DNA from 3 places in the Clostridium swellfunianum genome. Region 2 is predicted to be linked to each of the others. Evidence: riboswitches for the same ligand, from Rfam matches in the RefSeq annotation. Region 2 holds a riboswitch; each other region holds the start of a gene.
What was found. A riboswitch is a leader RNA that binds a small molecule or an ion and turns the genes downstream of it on or off. The one in region 2 is predicted to bind S-adenosylmethionine.

Region 1: linked by a shared signal. The riboswitch ahead of NBE98_RS20015 (methionine ABC transporter ATP-binding protein) and the one ahead of NBE98_RS20990 (pyridoxal phosphate-dependent aminotransferase) in region 2 are both predicted to bind S-adenosylmethionine.
Region 3: linked by a shared signal. The riboswitch ahead of metK (methionine adenosyltransferase) and the one ahead of NBE98_RS20990 (pyridoxal phosphate-dependent aminotransferase) in region 2 are both predicted to bind S-adenosylmethionine.

What each region holds. Positions count from the first base shown of each region.
Region 1 is NZ_JAMOFV010000006.1:4,206,695-4,208,968, forward strand. Features, by position in the region: gene NBE98_RS20015 (methionine ABC transporter ATP-binding protein) at 1-938, opposite strand, end outside; SAM riboswitch class I at 1,064-1,180, opposite strand; gene pflA (pyruvate formate-lyase-activating protein) at 1,309-2,031, opposite strand; gene pflB (formate C-acetyltransferase) at 2,235-2,274, opposite strand, start outside.
Region 2 is NZ_JAMOFV010000006.1:4,431,259-4,433,532, forward strand. Features, by position in the region: gene NBE98_RS20990 (pyridoxal phosphate-dependent aminotransferase) at 1-1,000, opposite strand, end outside; SAM riboswitch class I at 1,126-1,227, opposite strand; SAM riboswitch class I at 1,397-1,502, shown strand; gene NBE98_RS20995 (M20 family metallopeptidase) at 1,589-2,274, shown strand, end outside.
Region 3 is NZ_JAMOFV010000006.1:3,310,447-3,312,720, forward strand. Features, by position in the region: gene NBE98_RS15600 (hypothetical protein) at 1-677, shown strand, start outside; SAM riboswitch class I at 801-901, shown strand; gene metK (methionine adenosyltransferase) at 1,019-2,194, shown strand.

The DNA of each region.
Region 1 (2,274 bases), 220 kb from region 2:
ACTTCCTGCTTTCTTAAGAATTCGAATATTTGTTTTTCATATCTTTCCTCTACATTTATGACTAAGCTTCCCAAAACATCCTCTCTAAACCTTTCAAGCTTACCCCAAACTATTGAAAAATCTATATCAAGATCTCTAGCCATTGAGGTTATTATAGTCCTTTGACTTTGATCTTTTGGAAAGAATATTTTTATATTTGAGCCTTCACGAGGCAAAAGCTCTTCCTCGCCCATAAGGTCCCTCAATTCATGTGGAGGTTCAAGGAATAAATCTTCAACCACACCAATAGCTTTAACTTCACCGTCTTCCATTAAAGCTACTCTGCTGCACACCTCTTTTATAACCTCCATTTGGTGTGTAACTATAACTATTGTTATATTAAGCTTTTGGTTTATTTCTCTTAAAAGCTGAAGTATTGATTTTGTAGTCTTAGGGTCTAAAGCTGAAGTAGCTTCATCACATAAAAGTATTTTAGGCTGAAGAGCAAGAGCCCTTGCTATTGCAACTCTTTGTTTTTGTCCTCCGCTCAGCTCCCTAGGATAACTTTTCGTCTTTTCCTCCAAACCTACCAGCTTTAAGAGGCTGTGTACTCTCTCCTTTATTTCTTCTTTAGGAACTCTCCATAGCTGCATTGGTAGAGCGACATTTTCATACACATTTACTCTGTTTAATAGATTAAAACTTTGAAATATCATTCCCAGTTCTTTTCTAAATTCTCTTAATGATTTAGTTTTAAGGCTCCTAACCTCTTTATCCATAACAATTATACTTCCACTATCGTAGCCCTCAAGACCATTAAGACACCTAAGCAATGTTGACTTTCCTGCTCCGCTATGTCCAACTATTCCAAAGATTTCCCCTTGCTCTACTTCTAAGCTTACTTCACGAAGCACCTCTGTATTTCCAAAGCTTTTTGAAACTTTACTTATATGAATCATTCATTTCCCCCTTACATACTTATTTAAGAATCCAAATACTATCAATTGATATTAATAACTATTCTAATTAAAAATATAAAAATAAGCCCCGAGAAAACCTCGGGGCTCTATAAGCATTCCGTGTTTCCTCATCTCCCAGTGTTTATAAAACACTGCAGGAATTGGCACCATTGCATTGTTATAATAACAATGCCGGTTGCCGGGCTTCATAGGGCCAGTCCCTCCACCTCTCTAGATAAGTATATCATCAATATTAAATTACTTTAGTTAAATGCAGTAATACTGTGTTCCTGCATTGATTTAATTATATTAACATTTGGTGTATATGTCAATAGATTTTTGCAATTTTTATTTTCATATTTTGCAATTGTTAAGCATATTTAATGAAATCGTTTAGTTGCTTTTCTAAGTCCTTAGTATATTTTTTGTCCATAGGTTCTAAATTTTCTAATCTGTATGGAATGCCAAGTTGCTCATATTTGGAAACTCCCATTGTATGATAAGGAAGAAGTTCAACTTTATCAACATTTTTAATTTCTTTTATAATGCCCTTAAGCTTTTCAATATGCTCTGCAGAATCTGTTATTCCTGGTACAACCACATGTCTAATCCAAACCTTTGTATTAGATTTATCTAATTCTTCAAGAAACTGATCTAGACCATGCTTACTTCTGCCTGTAAGGTTTTTGTATCCAAAATCATCTACATGCTTTATATCTAAAAGTACCAAATCTACATACTTTAGTATTTCAGAATATTCTCCAAAGCCATATCCAGCTGTATCTAACGCAGTGTGTATTCCCTTTTCCTTACAAAGTTTAAGCATTTCCAGCAGAAATTCAGGCTGAAGAAGAGGATCTCCTCCTGAAAAGGTAACACCACCGCCTGAGCGTTCAAAGTATGGTCTAAATCGCATAATCTTTCTTAAAAGCTCCTCTGGAGTCATTTCATTTCCTCCATCCATAGCCCAAGTATCTGGATTATGACAATAAGCGCATCTCAGCTTGCATCCCTGAAAAAACACAACCGTTCTAACTCCCGGTCCATCTACTAGCCCCATACTTTCAATTGAGTGTATTCTGCCTTTTAGCATTTAAATCCCCTCCTTCAGAATTTATTAACTATATTAAAACCACTGTTAATTTAAGGTGGTAATCGTATAAACGAGTACCACCTTAAGCTTTAGAGTTGAGCCCTGCCAGAAGCAGCCTACAATAGTCTGTTGCTCAGCTCAAAGCAAGTGCCTATTTAAGTCTCAGAATTAAGCCCTGCCATAGGCATGGAGAGCCTATTTGATTACATTTTTTCGTGGAATGTTCTGCTTATAACTTCTTTT
Region 2 (2,274 bases):
TATCCGTAAGGCTAGTGTCCTGAATAAACTCTGATATATCTACCATAATGTAGTAAGCACCTTGAGGAACTGTATATTTTAGTCCAGCTTCATCAAGCCCTTTTATAAACAAATCTCTTTTTTCAGTATAAAGCTCTCTTAGGCTTTCATAGTATTCTTCTGGTAAATTGAAGCCTGAGATTGCTGCTGCCTGAAGCGGAGCTGCTGCACCAACCGTTAAAAAATCATGTACCTTCTTTGCATTATTAATAATGTGTTCTGGTGCTATAATATAGCCCAATCTCCATCCTGTTATGGAATAAGTTTTTGATAATGAACTACAGCTTATTGTTCTTTCAAACATGCCCGGCAAAGCTGCAAAATAAACATGCTCATAAGGCTTCATCACAATATGTTCGTAGACTTCATCAGTTATTACAAAGGCATCATACTCTATTGCAAGATTTGCAATAAACTCAAGCTCTTCTCTTGTAAACACCTTGCCAGTTGGATTTGAAGGATTGCAAAGAATTAATGCTTTGGGCTTTTGCTCGAAAGCTCTTATAAGCTCTTCTCTATTGAAATTGAATTCTGGTGGATACAATGGAACATATATTGGCTCTGCCCCACAAAGAATTGTATCAGCCACATAATTTTCATAAAATGGAGAAAATACAATAACCTTTTCTCCTGGCTCACAAACACTCATCATAGCCGCCATCATTGCTTCTGTACTTCCACAGGTCACTACAATTTCTTTATTAGGATCTATATCTAATCCCATGAATTTTGATTGTTTTTTCGCCAGTACTTCTCTAAGCCCTTGAGATCCCCACGTAATTTCATACTGATGCGGACCTTCATCTGCTGCTTTTTTTAAAGCTTCCACCAATTCTTTTGGTGGATCAAAATCCGGAAAACCTTGAGACAGATTTATTGCCCCATATTCATTTGCGACTCTTGTCATCTTTCTTATGACTGATTCTGTGAATCCATCTAATCTGCTGCTAACTTGCGGCATTTATTAGTCCTCCTTTCTTTTCGTAAAAACCTTGTTGTAAAATAAAAGCTCCTTATCTTTAGAATCGATAAGGAGCACAGGTAAAAAAATAAACCCGTGGAAGGGTTATTATTAACTACTGCCTTCCCTCATCTCTCAGAATAAATCTGCTGGATTTAGCACCGTACATTAAGTATGTGGTTGCTGAAGCTTCATCGGGCCAGTCCCTAGGCTTCTCTAGATAAGGATTATTATTTAATTTTCTTTTTCGTAATTCGCATTACTTGCATTTGATTATATATGCAATTTTTAACATTGTCAACATCATTTTGTAAAACTATCTAAAAATATTTTTTACTTAGTTTATATTGACATATTTGGATATTAGCTTTAATATATTAAATAAATAAAATATATTTCTTATCCAGAGAGGTGGAGGGAACGGCCCTTTGAAGCCTCGGCAGCGGGTTCTAGCGTAGAATACTGTGCCAATTCCAGCAAGCAAAAGCTTGACAGATAAGATAGATTAAGTTTAACAATGTTTAACCTCTTCTTATCTTAAGGAGAGGTTTTATTTTTTATAAAGTATATTCTGCAGGAGGATAAACTATGACTTTCAATTTAGAGGAAATAAAAAATATTATTTTAAATACTATAGATAATCTATCAGAGAAATTTATTTGTATAAGTCACCAAATTCATGAGAAGCCTGAAGTGGGAAATGAAGAACATTTTTCTTCAAAGCTCCTTTCTGATACTTTAGAAGCTGAAGAATTTCAAGTTCAAAGAGGTATCCCTGGACACGAAACCGCATTTATAGCTAGAAAGAAATCAGAAAAGCCAGGTGCTGTAATCGCCTATTTAGCAGAATACGATGCTCTTCCAGGCTTAGGTCACGCTTGTGGACATAACATAATTGGAACCGCAAGCATTGCTGCAGCTATTGCTTTGTCAAAGGTTTTAGACCAAATTGGTGGGGAGATAGTAGTTTTAGGCACTCCCGCTGAGGAAGGTGGTCAAAGCGGAAGTGCTAAAGCTACTTTTGTAAGAGAAAACTTGCTTTCTGGAATAGATGCCTGCATGATGATTCATCCAAATTCAAAAACAACTATTACAGGAAGCACATTAGCCGTAGATCCATTAGATTTTGAATACATAGGAAAGCCAGCTCATGCAGCTGCATGTCCTGAGGAAGGCATAAATGCATTAGATGCTGTTATTTTGCTCTTTAACGGAATTAATGCTTTAAGACAGCATGTGACAAGTGATGTTAGAATTCATGGAATAATAACTCA
Region 3 (2,274 bases), 1.1 Mb from region 2:
AAATAGGTTCTATAATAATTATTGTTTTCACATTGATTTATGTTTCTGTTATGATTTATGTAAGCGGATATGATTTGGTTGAAATAGGTAGAGTAAAAGCAAGACAAGTTATAAATAGTGCTAAAAATAGTAAAATTGCATTAATATTAGAAAATAATAAAAAGCCCAAGGTCATATATGAAGATGTTAAGCAAAACTCTGAAATTGCAGTGAATAATAATACAAATAAAAATAATGTTAAGAAGTCTGAAGGAAAGCTTTATCCTTTAACTGTTATGAAAGTTAGTGATAAAGCTAAGGAAAGCAAGCTTGAAAAAATATACCTTGAAGAAAGAGAAATACGACAATCTGCAAACGATCAAACACCTATAGATTTAAATAGTATAGCTAAAGCACCAAAGAGTAAAAGTGAAACTAAGTCCAACAGCGAAAATAAAAATAATGAAGATGTATCAGTATTCAAGGTTATGACTCAATACCAGCTTACAGCTGAGGATAAGGAGCGAATACGTACGCTATCTAAGAAATTGTCACCTTTAGATCAAGAAAAAATAAATACATATCTTCAATTTATAAACGATGTCAATGCAAAGAATGCAGTTAATCTTTTAAGAGATAGACTATCCGATAAGGAATTTGAGAAAATAAAGGACATAAGCATAAAACTTAATAAGTAATAATTTTTAGAAAGTATTATCAAATTATAGTTTTGTGTAGAAAATTGAAGATATAAAGAGAAATTTTATTGACAGTTTTTTTGTGCTATGGTATTATATTTTCGAATTTAATAAGAATAATTGCTCTTATCAAGAGAGGTGGAGGGATTTGGCCCTGTGAAGCCCGGCAACCGGTTAGATAACTAAGGTGCCAATTCCGCAGCATAAAGCTTGCAAGATAAGTGATACGTTATATACGTGCCTCTTCTTGTAGAAGAGGTTTTATTTTGCAAAAGACAGCTTAGGTATAGGCTTATTAATTTGTTAATAATAATTTATACATACAGAAGGGAGATTTTGGAATGAGAAGATTATTTACTTCTGAATCAGTTACAGAAGGACATCCAGATAAAATTTGTGATCAGATTTCAGACTCAGTGCTAGATGCAATACTTGCTCAAGATCCTAATGCCAGAGTAGCGTGTGAAACAGCTGTAACTACTGGTATGGTTTTAGTTATGGGGGAAATATCAACAAACTGCTACGTTGATATTCCTAAAGTAGTTAGAAAAACTATCGAAGATATTGGTTATACTAGAGCAAAATATGGTTTTGACAGTGATACATGTTCTGTTCTTACATCAATAGATGAGCAGTCATCTGACATAGCTATGGGAGTTGACGAAGCTCTAGAATCTAAGAAAGGCGAAATGGACAAGATTGAGGCTATAGGTGCAGGAGACCAGGGTATGATGTTTGGGTTTGCTACAAATGAAACTCAAGAATTTATGCCTCTTCCGATAGCAATGGCTCACAGACTTGCAAGAAGACTTTCCGAAGTTAGAAAAAATGGAACACTTTCTTATTTAAGACCTGATGGAAAGACTCAGGTTACAGTAGAATACGAAGATGATAAGCCAGTTAGAATAGATACAATAGTTATTTCGACTCAACACAATCCAGACGTTACTCGTGAGGAAATAGAGAGAGACTTAATTGAGAACGTAATTAGAAAGATAGTTCCATCTAATCTTCTTGATGATAAGACCAGATACTATATAAATCCAACAGGAAGATTTGTTATTGGTGGTCCACAAGGAGACTCAGGTCTTACTGGTAGAAAAATAATTGTTGATACTTATGGTGGATATGGAAGACATGGAGGTGGAGCTTTCTCCGGAAAAGATCCAACAAAGGTAGACAGATCAGCTGCTTATGCTGCAAGATGGGTTGCTAAAAATTTAGTTGCAGCGGGTGTAGCCGATAAGCTTGAAATTGAGCTTGCTTATGCTATAGGAGTTGCAAAACCAGTATCAATTGAAGTTATAACTTTTGGAACTAATAAAGTTTCAGATGAAAAGATCATAGATATAATTAACAAGGTGTTTGACTTAAGACCAGCTGCTATAATAAGAGACTTGGATTTAAGAAAGCCAATCTACAAACAAACAGCTGCCTATGGCCATTTTGGAAGAACTGATATTGATCTTCCATGGGAAAGACTTGACAAGGTAGAAGAAATTAAGAAGTATTTATAATAGGTATAAGACTGCTGATAGAATCAGCAGTCTTATATTCTTTATAGGAATAACTGTTTAATTGAGGGCGTTATTACAGA